Regions from separate parts of the Kitasatospora sp. NPDC088160 genome, predicted to be linked through region 3. Evidence: riboswitches for the same ligand, from Rfam matches in the RefSeq annotation. Region 3 holds a riboswitch; each other region holds the start of a gene.
What was found. Region 3 has a riboswitch for thiamine pyrophosphate ahead of thiC (phosphomethylpyrimidine synthase ThiC). Riboswitches for the same ligand answer to the same signal wherever they lie in the genome.
Positions count from the first base shown of each region.

Region 1: it holds a riboswitch for thiamine pyrophosphate, as region 3 does, so the genes downstream of both, ACIOGZ_RS36295 (cytosine permease) here and thiC (phosphomethylpyrimidine synthase ThiC) in region 3, are expected to answer to the same signal.
Region 2: it holds a riboswitch for thiamine pyrophosphate, as region 3 does, so the genes downstream of both, thiO (glycine oxidase ThiO) here and thiC (phosphomethylpyrimidine synthase ThiC) in region 3, are expected to answer to the same signal.

Region 1 is NZ_JBIUSS010000031.1:66,259-70,601, reverse strand. Features, by position in the region: gene ACIOGZ_RS36300 (glycerophosphodiester phosphodiesterase family protein) at 1-663, opposite strand, end outside; gene ACIOGZ_RS36295 (cytosine permease) at 743-2,200, opposite strand; TPP riboswitch at 2,193-2,340, opposite strand; gene ACIOGZ_RS36290 (trypsin-like peptidase domain-containing protein) at 2,643-4,343, shown strand, end outside.
Region 2 is NZ_JBIUSS010000019.1:95,142-99,484, reverse strand. Features, by position in the region: gene pknB (Stk1 family PASTA domain-containing Ser/Thr kinase) at 1-153, opposite strand, end outside; gene ACIOGZ_RS27760 (thiazole synthase) at 273-1,070, opposite strand; gene thiS (sulfur carrier protein ThiS) at 1,072-1,326, opposite strand; gene thiO (glycine oxidase ThiO) at 1,323-2,498, opposite strand; TPP riboswitch at 2,502-2,614, opposite strand; gene ACIOGZ_RS27745 (FAD-dependent oxidoreductase) at 2,699-3,907, shown strand; gene ACIOGZ_RS27740 (Rv2175c family DNA-binding protein) at 3,950-4,315, shown strand; gene thiE (thiamine phosphate synthase) at 4,315-4,343, shown strand, end outside.
Region 3 is NZ_JBIUSS010000005.1:176,521-180,863, forward strand. Features, by position in the region: partial or broken gene ACIOGZ_RS09600 (phosphomethylpyrimidine synthase ThiC) at 1-12, opposite strand, end outside; gene ACIOGZ_RS09605 (Uma2 family endonuclease) at 62-607, opposite strand; gene thiC (phosphomethylpyrimidine synthase ThiC) at 715-2,607, opposite strand; TPP riboswitch at 2,603-2,737, opposite strand; gene ACIOGZ_RS09615 (DUF5326 family protein) at 2,876-3,076, opposite strand; gene tenA (thiaminase II) at 3,293-3,961, opposite strand; gene ACIOGZ_RS09625 (cupin domain-containing protein) at 3,995-4,312, opposite strand.

The DNA.
Region 1 (4,343 bases), on a different contig from region 3:
CACCAGGTCGATGCCCGGTCCGGCGATCCGAGCCCCGCCCGGCAGCGGGGAGCCCGGGCGCAGCCGGCCGAGCAGCGGCAGGGTCCGTTCGAACAGGAACACCCGCCGGTACTCCGGCGCCGAGGCCGCCACCCGGTTCAGCCCCACCGAGGAGAAGCTCATGATCCGGGCCGAGGGGCGCTCGCCCTCCCGGCTCGCGCCGATCTTGAAGCGTTCGAGCTTCCGCAGCAGTTCGGCCTCCACCCGGCCGCGGTAGCGCACCGGGTGCTTGGTCTCGATCGCCAGGTCCACCGGGCGGCCGCAGTCCACCACCAGCTCCAGCAGCCGCTCCAGCCGCAGCACGCCGCGCAGCTCGGGGTCGGTGCTGGGGCGGCCGGTCTTCCAGGCGCCGAAGTCGTACGCCTCCAGCTCGGCCAGCGTCATCGCCGAGACGGTGCCCTGGCCGTTGGAGACCCGGCCGATCCGGCGGTCGTGCACGCAGACCAGCTCGCCGTCGGCGGTCAGCCGGACGTCGCACTCGACCGCGTCCGCGCCCTCGTCGAGCGCGCGCCGGTACGCCGCCAGGGTGTGCTCGGGCAGGGCGTGCGAGGAACCGCGGTGGGCGATCACCTGGACGGGCGGCGTGGTGCGCGCCGCCGTCGAGGACGGGTCTGTGCTGGTCACGGGCCCCACGATAGGCGGCGGAAGTGACGCGCAGGCGAAGACGGCCCCAATCTGCGGGGCCGTCTTCGGTGTCGGTCGGTCAGCTCGGCGCCGTCCTGCGGGTCAGCGGGGTGAGCGCCCAGGTGACCAGCGCGGGCACCAGGAAGGCGAACAGCGAGGCGGACGTCCACTCCTGCGGGGTGAAGTGCAGGGCGTCCTGGGCGGAGGTCCAGAAGTCCGTCCACCAGCCGGCCACCGCGGTCGGCGCGATGAACTGGTAGACCGCGAAGCCCAGCACCCAGGGCAGCAGCATCAGGCGGCGCGAGGGCGCGTCGGCGGAGAGGTTCCAGCCGTACCGGCCGGCGCCGAAGAAGTAGTCCACCGCCAGCACCGCCAGCAGCGGCACGAAGACCGAGCCGATCAGACCGAGGAAGTTGGTGTAGGTGTCGGTGAACTTGTCGATCTGCAGTGCCAGCACGGTGATCAGCAGGCCGATCCCGCCGGTCAGCACCCGGCGGTCCACCTTCGGCAGCAGGTTCTGCACCGACATCGCGGTCGAGTACACGTTGGCGAAGGACTGGTCCGTCTCGCGCAGCACCAGCACCAGCAGGAACAGCCAGCCGGCCCAGACGCCGAGGAAGGAGTCGAAGATCCTGTTCGGGTCGCCGTCGGACTGCAGCAGGGCCATCAGGCCGAGCACGTAGCACCAGACCTGGGCGATCGTGTAGCCGGAGAAGCTGCCCCAGAACGCCGAGCGTGCGGTGCGCGAGTGCCGGGTGTAGTCGGCGGCCAGCGGGACGAAGGAGATCGACACCGCGATCATCGCGTCGGTGGCGCCCAGGAAGCCGTGCCAGTTGCCGGCGCCCGGGTCGGGCACCCCCTGGCGGCCCAGCTGGACGGTGAAGTACACCATCGCGACGGCGACCGCACCGGCCACGAAGCGGCGCAGCACCGCGATCGAGCCCAGTGGCCAGATGGTCAGCGCGGTGGTCAGCGCGCCCGCCAGGAGCACGAACAGCCAGCGGTAGCCGTCGGTGTGGGCGACGGTCTGCGCGCCCGCCGCGATCGTCAGCAGCTCGAACACGCCCCAGCCGACGCACTGGACGATGTTCAGCACCGTCGGGACATACGACAGCCGGGTGCCGAACAGCCCGCGCAGGTTCGCCATCGCGGGCGCGCCGGTACGGGCCCCGATCAGCGCGGCCACGCCGAGCATCGCGGTGCCGACCACGGTGCCGGCCACGATCGCGGTCACCGCGGCGGCCAGCGACAGCTCGCTGCCCTTGGCGCCGAGCACGGTCGCGGCGGTGGAGAAGCCGATCAGGCTGACGCCCAGGTTCATCCAGAGCGCGAAGTGGTCCCGGAAGCGCAGCGTGCGCGGCGGCTCGGTGTCCAGCACGAGCGGCGCCTCGGCACGCTCCGGGCGCTCCAGGACGGCGGTCGCCGTGCCGGTGGGGCCCGCGTGACCGCTGTCACCGCCGTGAGCGGTCGGGGACGGTTCGGGGAAACCCTTGGACGCGGGCGCGTCCGAAGAAGAGGATGGCGAAGCAGGCGACATGGCCGATACTCCCTACGCCGGCATTACCCGGACAGGTTCCGGCGGTCTGCGCCCCCTCGACGGTCCGCCCACGATCCCGTGGCGTACGGTCGACCAGCGCACTCTCAGCCTGGATGGTCCAAGCTCCCGCGTGTCAGTTGTGAGCGACAGGCTAACCGGCCCGGGGGTGAACGCCAAGGCCACGGGGTGTGCGGCCCGCATCGCGGGACGCCCGGCGGAGGTGGGGGAGCCTCCGGTCGTCGGCCTGGTCTTCGGTTCGGCCGTCGACTTGCTCGTCGGCTCGGTCATCGCTCGGTCGTCGGCGTAGGACAGCCTGGTCGGCGGCCCGGCTGTCGGCTGCGGCTAAGGATTCTTATGAGTTATTCAGAGGGGTCCTTACGGCAAACGAATCGGCAGTACGAAAAACTATGGTCCTTGGTTCTGTCAGCTATGGAGGTCGTTCGTGAGCACCGAGCGCGAGGTTGGGCCCACCGGGCCGCAGGGGGAGCAGCCCTCGGGCGGCCAGGCGGCGGCTGTTCCCGCTTCCGACGGCCACGCCTCGGGCGGGCACCAGCCGACACTGGCCTTCGGCCGGGTCCCCGAGCCCGGGGCCGCTCCGGCCGCCGAGGCCGCACCGGCTGAGGCCGCGCCGACGGAGGGCGTTGCGGCCGATGGTGTTCCGGCCGAGGGTGGGTACCAGCCCACCGTGGCCTTCACCAAGGTCCCCGCGCCGGAGGCGCCCCCGCAGACCCCGGCCGCGCCGGTCGTCGACGCACCGGCCGCCCCGGTCGACGCCGCCACCGGCTACATCGACGCGCCGCCGCCGGTCCTGCCGCCCGCCCCGCCGGTCCCGGCCGCGCCGGCGGCACCCGCCGCACCCGTCGCACCCGTCGCACCCGTCGCCGAGAGCCCGGCCCTGCCGCCGGGTGCCAACCCGTACGCCACCCCGGCCCACGGCGTCCCCGCCGCCGGCCCGCACGACCCGTACGGCACCCCGGCCGCCCCCGGCGCGCCCGCCGCGCACCCCGCGCCCGGCCACCACCCGTTCGGCGCCGGCCAGCCGCTCGGCGGCTGGGGTGCCTCCCACGACGCCGGCGGCGGCGCGGGCTACCCGGGTGGCCCGGCCGGACCGCTCGGCTACCCGGCCGACTACCCCGGCGGCCCCGGCGGCCCGCGCAAGAAGCGCGGCGGCCTGGTCGCCCTGATCGCCGCCGTCGCGCTGATCGCCGGCGTGGCCGGCGGTGCGCTCGGCGTGACCGTCGCGGACCGCAACGACAGCACCAGCAGCGCCGACGACCACCGCAGCACCACCGTCCAGGCCAGCAACACCCAGAAGAACGAGCCCGCTCCCGGCTCGATCGCCGGCATCGCGCAGAAGGCGCTGCCCAGCGTCGTCACCATCAAGGCGCAGGGCAACGGCGAGTCGGGCACCGGCACCGGCTTCGTCTTCGACACCGAGGGCCACATCCTCACCAACAACCACGTGGTCGCGCCGACCCTCAACGGCGGCAAACTGACCGTCAAGTTCGCCGACGGCACGTCCTACAACGCGTCCGTGCTGGGCCACGCCGAGGGCTACGACGTCGCCGTGGTCAAGATCGAAAACCCGCCGAAGAGCAAGCTGGCCCCGCTTCCGCTGGCCGACTCCGACAAGGTCAACGTCGGTGACGCCACCGTCGCGATCGGTGCGCCGTACGGCCTGGAGTCCACCGTCACCAGCGGCATCGTCAGCGCCAAGGACCGCCCGGTCGCCTCCGGCGACGAGACCGGCGGCCAGTCCTCCTACATGAACGCCCTGCAGACCGACGCCTCGATCAACCCCGGCAACTCCGGCGGCCCGCTGCTCGACTCCAGCGGCTCGGTGATCGGCATCAACTCGGCGATCCAGTCCAACGCCTCCGCCAACGGCCGGGCCGGCAGCATCGGCCTCGGCTTCGCCATCCCGATCAACCAGGCCAAGTGGGTCGCCGACACCCTGATCAAGACCGGCAAGCCGGTCTACGCCAAGCTCGACGTGCTGCGCAACGACGACTACAAGGGCGACGGCGCGCAGATCCAGACCCGCGACATCCAGGGCCAGCCGGCCGTCACCCCCGGCGGCGCCGCCGACAAGGCCGGTCTCAAGCCGGGCGACGTCATCACCAAGCTCGGCGGAGTGCCGATC
Region 2 (4,343 bases), on a different contig from region 3:
CAGCGCGGGGTGCATCACCTTGAGGGCGACGACCCGGTCCAGCCGGGTGTCGGTGCCCTTGTAGACGGTGGACATCCCGCCGGTCGCGATGCGCTGCTCGACCCGGTACCGGCCGTCGAGCAGGGTACCGATCAGGGGGTCGTGCAGTGCCATGTCCACCCGGAGAGTCTAGGGCCGCAGGCGGCAGCCGGACCCGGAGGACATCCCCTCCGGGCCCGGCTGTGCCCGGTTTGTGACACGGCACACGCGGGTGGGTGCCGGGCGCCAGGGCGTCAGAACGCCGGGTGCTCGCGGGTGTCCAGCTCCGCCCGGCCGGCCATCGCCGAGGAGGCCTCGGCGTGGAACCGGCGCGGGATGCGGCCGGCCCGGTGGGCGAACCGGCCCGCCTCGGCGGCGTGCCGCATCGCCTCGGCCATCAGCACCGGGTCCTGCGCCCTGGTCACCGCGGAGGCGAGCATCACCGCCGCGCAGCCCAGCTCCATCGCCAGCGCGACGTCCGAGGCGGTGCCGGCGCCCGCGTCCAGGATCACCGGGACGCCCGCGTCCTCCACGATCAGCTGGAAGTTGTGCGGGTTGCGGATGCCCAGGCCGGAGCCGATCGGCGAGCCCAGCGGCATGATCGCCGCGCAGCCGACGTCCTCCAGCTTGCGGGCCAGCACCGGGTCGTCGTTGGTGTACGGCAGCACCGTGAAGCCGTCGTCGACCAGGGTCTCGGCGGCGTCCAGCAGCTCGATCGGGTCCGGCAGGAGGGTCCGCTCGTCGGCGATCACCTCCAGCTTCACCCAGTCGGTGCCGAGCGCCTCGCGGGCCAGCCGGGCGGTCAGCACGGCCTCCCCGGCGGTGAAGCAGCCCGCCGTGTTGGGCAGCACCCGGATGCCGTTGCGGGTCAGCACGTCCAGGACGGAGCCCTGGGTGCCGGCGTCGACCCGGCGCATCGCCACGGTGGTCAGCTCGGTGCCGGAGGCCAGCAGCGCCCGTTCCAGGATCTCCAGGCTGGGTGCGCCGCCGGTGCCCATGATCAGCCGGGAGCCGAAGGACTCCCCGGCGATGGTCAGCAGGTCGTCAGCCATGTCAGCCTCCCTGGACGGCGGTGAGGATCTCGATCCGGTCGCCCGCCGACAGTTCCGTGGCCGGCCACGAACTGCGCGGCACCACGGCCTCGTTGAGGGCGGCGGCGACGCCGCTGTGGGCGGCGCTGAGGGTGGCCACCACCTCCGCGAGGGTGGTCGTGGCGGACACCCGGCGGGGCTCGCCGTTGACGGTCAGCCCGATCTCGGCCGGTGTGGTCTGGGCCGGTGTGGTCTGGGGTGGTGCGATCTCGGTCATGCGGAGGCCTTCGTGGTGGAGCGGTCGGGGGAGAACCGGGTGGGCGTGAACGGCTTTGCAAGCTCGGGGAGTTCGCCGGTCGCCAGGTACTCGGCGAGCAGGTCGGCGGTCACCGGGGTGAGCAGCACGCCGTTGCGGTAGTGGCCGGTGGCGGCGACCAGCCCGGGCAGCGCGGTCGGGCCCAGCAGCGGGGCGTTGTCCGGCGAACCGGGACGCAGCCCGGCCGAGGTCTCCAGCAGCGGGAGTTCGGTGATGCCCGGCACCAACTCGTGGGCGTCGCGCAGCAGTTCGTACACCCCGCCGGCGGTGACCGTGGTGTCGTAGCCCTGCTCCTCGGTGGTCGCGCCGATCACCAGCTCGCCGTTCTCCCGGGGCACCAGGTACAGGTGCTGTCCGCGCACCACCGCGCGGACGTTGCGGGACAGGAACGGCCGGTACGCCTCGGGGATCCGCAGCCGCAGGATCTGCCCCTTCACCGGGCGGACGGCCGGCAGCACGCCCTCCGGCAGCCCGGGCAGCCGGTGGCTGTGCGGGCCGGCCGCGAGCACCACCTGGTCGGCCCTCGGTGTCTCGCCGGTGCCGAGCCGGGCGCCGACCGCGCGGCCGTCCTCGACCAGCAGCCCGACGGCCTCGGCCCGGTGGAGCACGACCCCGGCGAGCTCGCAGGCGGCCACCAGGGCGGTCAGCAGCCGGCGGGGATCCACCTGGTGGTCGTCCGCGACGTGCAGGCCGCCGCGCACGCCGGGGGCGAGCATCGGCTCCAGCCTGCGGGCCTCCCGGCCGGTCAGCCAGGCCGAGTCCAGGCCGAGCCGCTGGTGGAAGGCGTGCAGCTCGCGCAGTTCCTCGCGGTCGTCGGAGTCCAGCGCGACGGCGATCGTGCCGCACCGGCGGTACCCGGTGTCCAGGCCGCCGCTCGCCTCGGTGAGCTCGGCGGCGAAGTCCCCGTACCGCTGGTTGGAGGCCATGCCGAGGCGCAGCAGCGGCTCCTCGCCGTACTGCAGCTCGGTGACCGGGGCGAGCATCCCGGCCGCGACCCCGGCCGCCCCGCCGCCGGGGGAGGGGTCGACCACGACGATGTTCCCCAGCCCGCGCTGCGCGGCGCGCCAGGCGACGGCGAGGCCGATGACGCCCCCGCCGATCACCAACACGTCGGCGTGGGTTTCCTCGGGCAAGCGTGACAAGGCTGCTCTTCTCCCTTCGCCGGAATGACCCGGATCAGGTTCGGACGGTCGCGGGCCGTGCCAGCCCGCCTCTCAGCCCGGTACGCCGGGCTCCCGTGATGGTGCCCCCACCATAACGCCGGGGGCGGGCCCGGCCGAAGGCCCGTACGCGGGGTGGACGGGCCGGTGGCCCCGGCAGGGCGCTGAGTACAGTGACGGGCGTGGCAGAGCTGAACGGAACGGATCAGGTGGTCGTCGTCGGGGCCGGGCTGGCCGGGGCGCAGTGCGCCCTGAAGCTGCGGCAGGGCGGCTGGCGGGGGCGGATCACGCTGGTCGGGGAGGAGCCGCACGCGCCGTACGACCGGCCGCCGCTCTCCAAGGACGTGCTGCTCGGCAAGGCCGACGCCACCACCCTGGACATCGACTACCCGCACCTGGGCATCGAACTGCTCACCGGCCGCCGCGCCACCGGCCTCGCCCCCGGCGTGCTGCACACCGACGCCGGCGACCTCCCGTACGACGCCCTGGTGATCGCCACCGGCGCCACCCCGCGCGCCCTGCCCGGCGCCGAGCGCGCGCACCTGCTGCACACCCTGGACGACGCGCTGGCGCTGCGTGCCCTGCTGCGGCCCGGCCTGCGGCTGGTGCTGGTCGGCGCGGGCTGGATCGGCGCCGAGGTGTCCACCGCCGCCCGCGCGGCCGGCTGCGAGGTGACGGTGGTCGAGGCGGGCCCGGCGCCCGTCCCCGGCGCGCTGCCGGCCGAGGTCGGTTCGGCGATGGCCGCCTGGTACGCCGAGGCCGGTGTCGACCTGCGCTGCGGGGTCGGCGTGGCCGCCGTCGAGGAGGGCGCGGTGCTGCTGGCGGACGGCTCGCACCTGCCCGCCGACGAGGTCGTGGTCGGCGTCGGCGCCCGGCCCGCGACGGGCTGGCTGGCCGGTTCCGGCGTCGAGCTGGACGGCACCGGCGCCGTCCTGGTGGACGGGCGGCTGCGCACCGGCCTGCCCGGCGTCTTCGCGGCCGGGGACTGCGTCAGCTACCCGTCCGCCCGCTCCGGCGCCCGGCTGGCCGTCCAGCACTGGGACCACGCGTTGCAGTCCGGCGAGGCCGTGGCGGCCGCCGTCCTCGGCGCGGACGCGCCGCCGTACGACCCGGTGCCGTACTTCTGGTCGGAGCAGTTCGGGCGGATGGTCCAGTACGCCGGGCGGCACGCCGAGGGCGACGAACTGCTGTGGCGCGGCGGCCCGCAGGACGCCTCCTGGACGGCGCTCTGGCTGCGCGACGGGGTGCCGAGCGCGCTGCTGGCCGTCGACCGGCCGCGCGACCTCACCCAGGGCCGCCGGCTGATCGAGCGCGGCACCGCGCTGGACCGGGCCCGCGCGGCGGACCCCTCGGTGCCGCTGAAGTCGGCGGTCGCGGGGTAGCAGCTGGTGCGCGGGGGGCTGTGGAGGTGGCAGTCTGGTGGCGTGAGTGAGATTGAAAGCAAGATCGAAGCCCTGGTTTCCGAGTGGATGTACCTGCCCGACATCTCGGAGCAGTGGGGGGTGCGCGTCACCGAGGTGCGCGACCTGGTCCGCAGCGGCGGGCTGATCGCCGTCCGGCGGGGCCCCAACAAGTCGCTGCAGGTCCCTGCGGCGTTCATCGACGGCCAGGGGCTGGTCAAGCACCTGTCCGGCACCCTGACCGTGCTGCGCGACTGCGGGTACAACGACGTGGAGATCCTGGAGTGGCTCTTCACCGAGGACCCGTCGCTGCCCGGCAGCCCGATCCAGGCGCTGCAGGAGAACCGCGGCACCGAGGTCAAGCGGCGCGCCCAGGCGATGCTGATCTGATGGCGGCGGACGCACCGCGCCGGCGGCT
Region 3 (4,343 bases):
AGAACCAGCACATTCACGCTGGCCAACCACACTGGCGCACCGCCCGGACCGGACGAGACCGTCAGTACGGGAGCAGAACCGTGGTGTCGAGGGTGAAGCCGAACGGCTCGGGGATGTGGATGACCTCCCCGAAATCGGCGTCTTCCCTCATCCGATAGCGACCGGCCTCGGGCTCCCTGAAGAGCGTGACGGTCTTCTGCGCGGCGTCCACCAAGAGGTAGAGCGGGATCTGCATCAGCGGGTAGTCACGGAGCTTGCCGACCCAGTCGTTCTCCGGGTTCGACGGCGAGACGATCTCGACTGCGATGAGAGCCAGCTCGGCCGGAACCCTGTTCTCCGTGGTCGTCATGGCGTCTTCGGGGAGATACGTGAGGTCTGGGTTTCGCAGCTTCGACACCTGAGGAGAGGTCAGGTCCATGTTTCCCGTGGAGAGGTATCCAGCCGGAGCACGGGCCTCGAACTGTCGGCGGACAACGGAGAGGTTCCGCTCGTGGATGGCCGAGGGCGACGCCTGCATGATGACGATGTCACCAGAGAACTCGATCTTGAAGTTCGCCGGGGCGGACCTGCGGAACTCCTCGATCAGGGCGAGGTGCTCAGGGTTCATCTGTCCTCCTGGGGTATGGCCCAGCACCACGCTACCGGCTGATGAGGAGACGCTGCCCCAGGACAGCCTCTTCGGTGTCAAGGGACAGCGCCATCGTCAGACCCTCGTCAGTCGGCCAGCGGGAGGTAGACCTTGTTGCCCTGGGCCTTGAACTCCTCGGACATGGCCTTCATGCCCTCGACGGCTTCCTCGTCGTACTCGGGCGAGGCCGCACCGTTGCCGAACTTCTCATTGATGCTTTTGCTGATCTTCATCGAGCAGAACTTCGGGCCGCACATGGAGCAGAAGTGGGCCGTCTTGGCGGGTTCGGCGGGGAGGGTCTCGTCGTGGAAGGCGCGGGCGGTCTCCGGGTCGAGGGCCAGGTTGAACTGGTCCTCCCAGCGGAACTCGAAGCGGGCATCGGAGAGGGCGTCGTCCCAGTCCTGGGCGCCGGGGTGGCCCTTGGCGAGGTCGGCGGCGTGGGCGGCGATCTTGTAGGTGATCACGCCGGTCTTGACGTCGTCGCGGTTGGGCAGGCCCAAGTGCTCCTTGGGCGTGACGTAGCAGAGCATCGCGGTGCCCCACCAGGCGATCATCGCGGCGCCGATGCCCGAGGTGATGTGGTCGTAGCCGGGGGCGACGTCGGTGGTGAGCGGGCCGAGGGTGTAGAACGGCGCCTCGTCGCAGATCTCCTTCTGGAGATCCATGTTCTCCTTGATCTTGTGCATCGGGACGTGGCCCGGGCCCTCGATCATCACCTGGACGTCGCGCTCGCGGGCGATCCGGCCGAGTTCGCCGAGGGTCTGCAGTTCGGCGAACTGCGCCTCGTCGTTGGCGTCCGCGATGGAGCCGGGGCGCAGGCCGTCGCCGAGCGAGAAGGTGACGTCGTAGCGCGCGAGGATGTCGCAGAGTTCCTCGAAGTTGGTGTAGAGGAAGTTCTCCTGGTGGTGCGCCAGGCACCAGGCGGCCATGATCGAGCCGCCGCGCGAGACGATGCCGGTCTTGCGGCGGGCGGTCAGCGGGACGTACCGGAGCAGGACGCCGGCGTGGACGGTCATGTAGTCGACGCCCTGCTCGCACTGCTCGACGACGGTGTCCCGGTACACCTCCCAGCTCAGGTCCTCGGCCTTGCCGTCGACCTTCTCCAGGGCCTGGTAGAGCGGCACGGTGCCGATCGGCACGGGGGAGTTGCGCAGGATCCACTCGCGGGTGGTGTGGATGTTGCGGCCGGTGGAGAGGTCCATGACGGTGTCGGCGCCCCAACGGGTGGCCCAGGTCATCTTCTCCACCTCCTCCTCGATCGAGGAGGTGACGGCGGAGTTGCCGATGTTGGCGTTGATCTTCACCAGGAAGTTGGTGCCGATGATCGCCGGCTCCACCTCGGGGTGGTTCACGTTGACCGGGATGACGGCCCGGCCGCGGGCCACCTCGGCCCGCACGTACTCGGGGGCGAGGCCCTCGCGCAGCGCCACGAACTCCATCTCGGGGGTGACCACGCCCCGCTTGGCGTAGGCGAGTTGGGTGACGGCGGCACCGCCGCGGCCGCGCAGCGGGCGACGCGGGCGGCCCGGGAAGACGGCGTCCAGGTTGCGCAGGTTTCCGCCGCGCGGCGAGGTGTGCTTGATCCCGTCGTCCTCGGGGCGCGCCTCGCGGCCGTCGTACTCCTCGACGTCGCCGCGCTGGCGGATCCAGGCGTCGCGCAGGGCGGGCAGGCCGCGCCGCACGTCGGGTTCGTAGGCCTGGTCGGTGTACGGGCCGGAGGTGTCGTACAGCGGGACGGTCCTGCCGTTGGTGAGCTGCACCTCGCGGTACGGGACCCGCAGGTCGGGCCGGGACCCTTCGCGGTAGGCCTTGCGCCAGGCCGGGGTGGGGTAGCCGGTGCCGGCGCTGGTGACGGTGGCGGTGACGGTGGCCGTGGCGGTGGCGGTGGCGGTGGCGGTGGCGGCCTCGGTGCTGCCGGCCTCGGTGCCGCTGTTCCCGGTGCTGCGGGCAGGCTGCGGCTGTGCTTCGAACGTGGTCATCTGACCTCATACTCCCTACGCCGGCATTACCCGGTCAGGTTCCTGCGGTCGACGCAGCCGTCGGTCCGTCCGTCGACGTCCCGGTCAGCGCCCTCTCAGCCCGGTGCTCCGAGCTCCCGCGTCGGCAGGCGGTGTTGCCTGCACATGACGCCCAACACCGTAGCGAGCCGATCGCCGCAGGTCCAGCACGCCTCCGGCCGGCCGGACCCCGCGCCAGGAACGCCGAAGGCCCGGCCCCCTGGACGGGGGCCGGGCCTCGGGCGGTTGCTCAGCCCTTGGCGGCCTTCTTCACCAGGACCACCACGGCGGCGGCGATGCCGGCGACGACCAGCACCTTGATCATGATGCTCAGCAGGGCGCCGACGACACCGAAGACGAATCCCACGATGTTCCAGAGCAGCACCAGGACCAGCACCGGGATGACGATGTTCCGCACCCAGGAGGGCAGCGACTTCCAGAGCTCAGCCATGACCGTTCCTTCTCTCCCCGTGGGGTCGGCTGCCGTCCGGTGCCGCATCCCGCTTGCTTTCGGTACTTCGATCGTACGGGGACACGAGTGCCGGAACGAGGCCCGTCGGCCCGGAGAGAACCCCTAGATCACCCCGACCCGGGGCCCCGGGGAGACCCGGGTGCGGACCTCGGGGACGACCCCCGGCAAGGGCCCCGCACCCCCTGCGACCAGCGGTCAGACCGGCCAGCGCTCGCCGCGCCAGGCGGCGTCCCAGAACATCCACTCGTAGCGCGAGGTGGTCGTGAAGTGCTCGACGACCCGGCGCCGTTCGGCCGGGGAGATCTCCTCGCCGAGGCGGTCGGTGAGCGCCAGCACCCGGCGGACGACGGACTGGAACGCCTCGTCGCCGTAGGTGGCGATCCACTTGGCGTACAGCGGGTCGGGGGAGCCCTGGGCGAGCAGCGCCTCGCCGACCCGGGCGTAGATCCAGTAGCAGGGCAGCACCGCGCCGACGGCCTCGGCGAAGGAGCCGCCGTAGACGGTGGCCAGCAGGTAGCTGGTGTAGGCCCGGGTGGTGGGCAGCACCGGTTCGGCGGCGGCCTGCTCGGCGCTGCCGCCGAAGGCGGTCAGGAACTCGGCGTGCATGCCCTGTTCCGCGGCCAGCGCGCCGACCGCGTCGTCGGCGAAGGCCCGCACGTCCTCCTCGCCGGGCGCCTTGGCGGCGCAGACGGCGAGCGCGCGGGCGTAGTCGCGCAGGTAGTGCGAGTCCTGGACGACGAAGTGGCGGAAGGCCGCACGCGGCAGGGTGCCGTCGGTGAGGCCACCGATGAAGGGGTGGGCGAGGATCTCGGCGTACACCGGCTCGATGGCCGCCCAGAGTTCTTCCGTCAGGCTCTTGCTCATGCCCAGGACCCTAGACGGTCGGTCCGCGGGCGGTCAGCCCTCGGGCGGGGAGAACACCACCAGGACCCGCAGCTCCTCGGTGACGTGGTGGAAGCGGTGCGGGGTGCCGGCCGGGACGTAGACGACGGTGCCGCGCCCGACCGTGGCGGTCTCGGCGCCGACGGTCAGTTCGGCGCGACCGCTGATCACCTGGTAGATCTCGTCCTGGTCGTGCGCGGTCTGCGGGTCGGTGTCGCCGGGGGAGAGCGCGTAGAGCCCGGCGGACATCCGCGGTTCGCACAGGAAGCGCAGGTACGCGCCGTCGTTCGCCGCGCGTTCGACGTCCAGTTCGTCCAACCGGAACAGCTTCACCGCTACTCCCCTCCTTCGTCCATCCACCGTG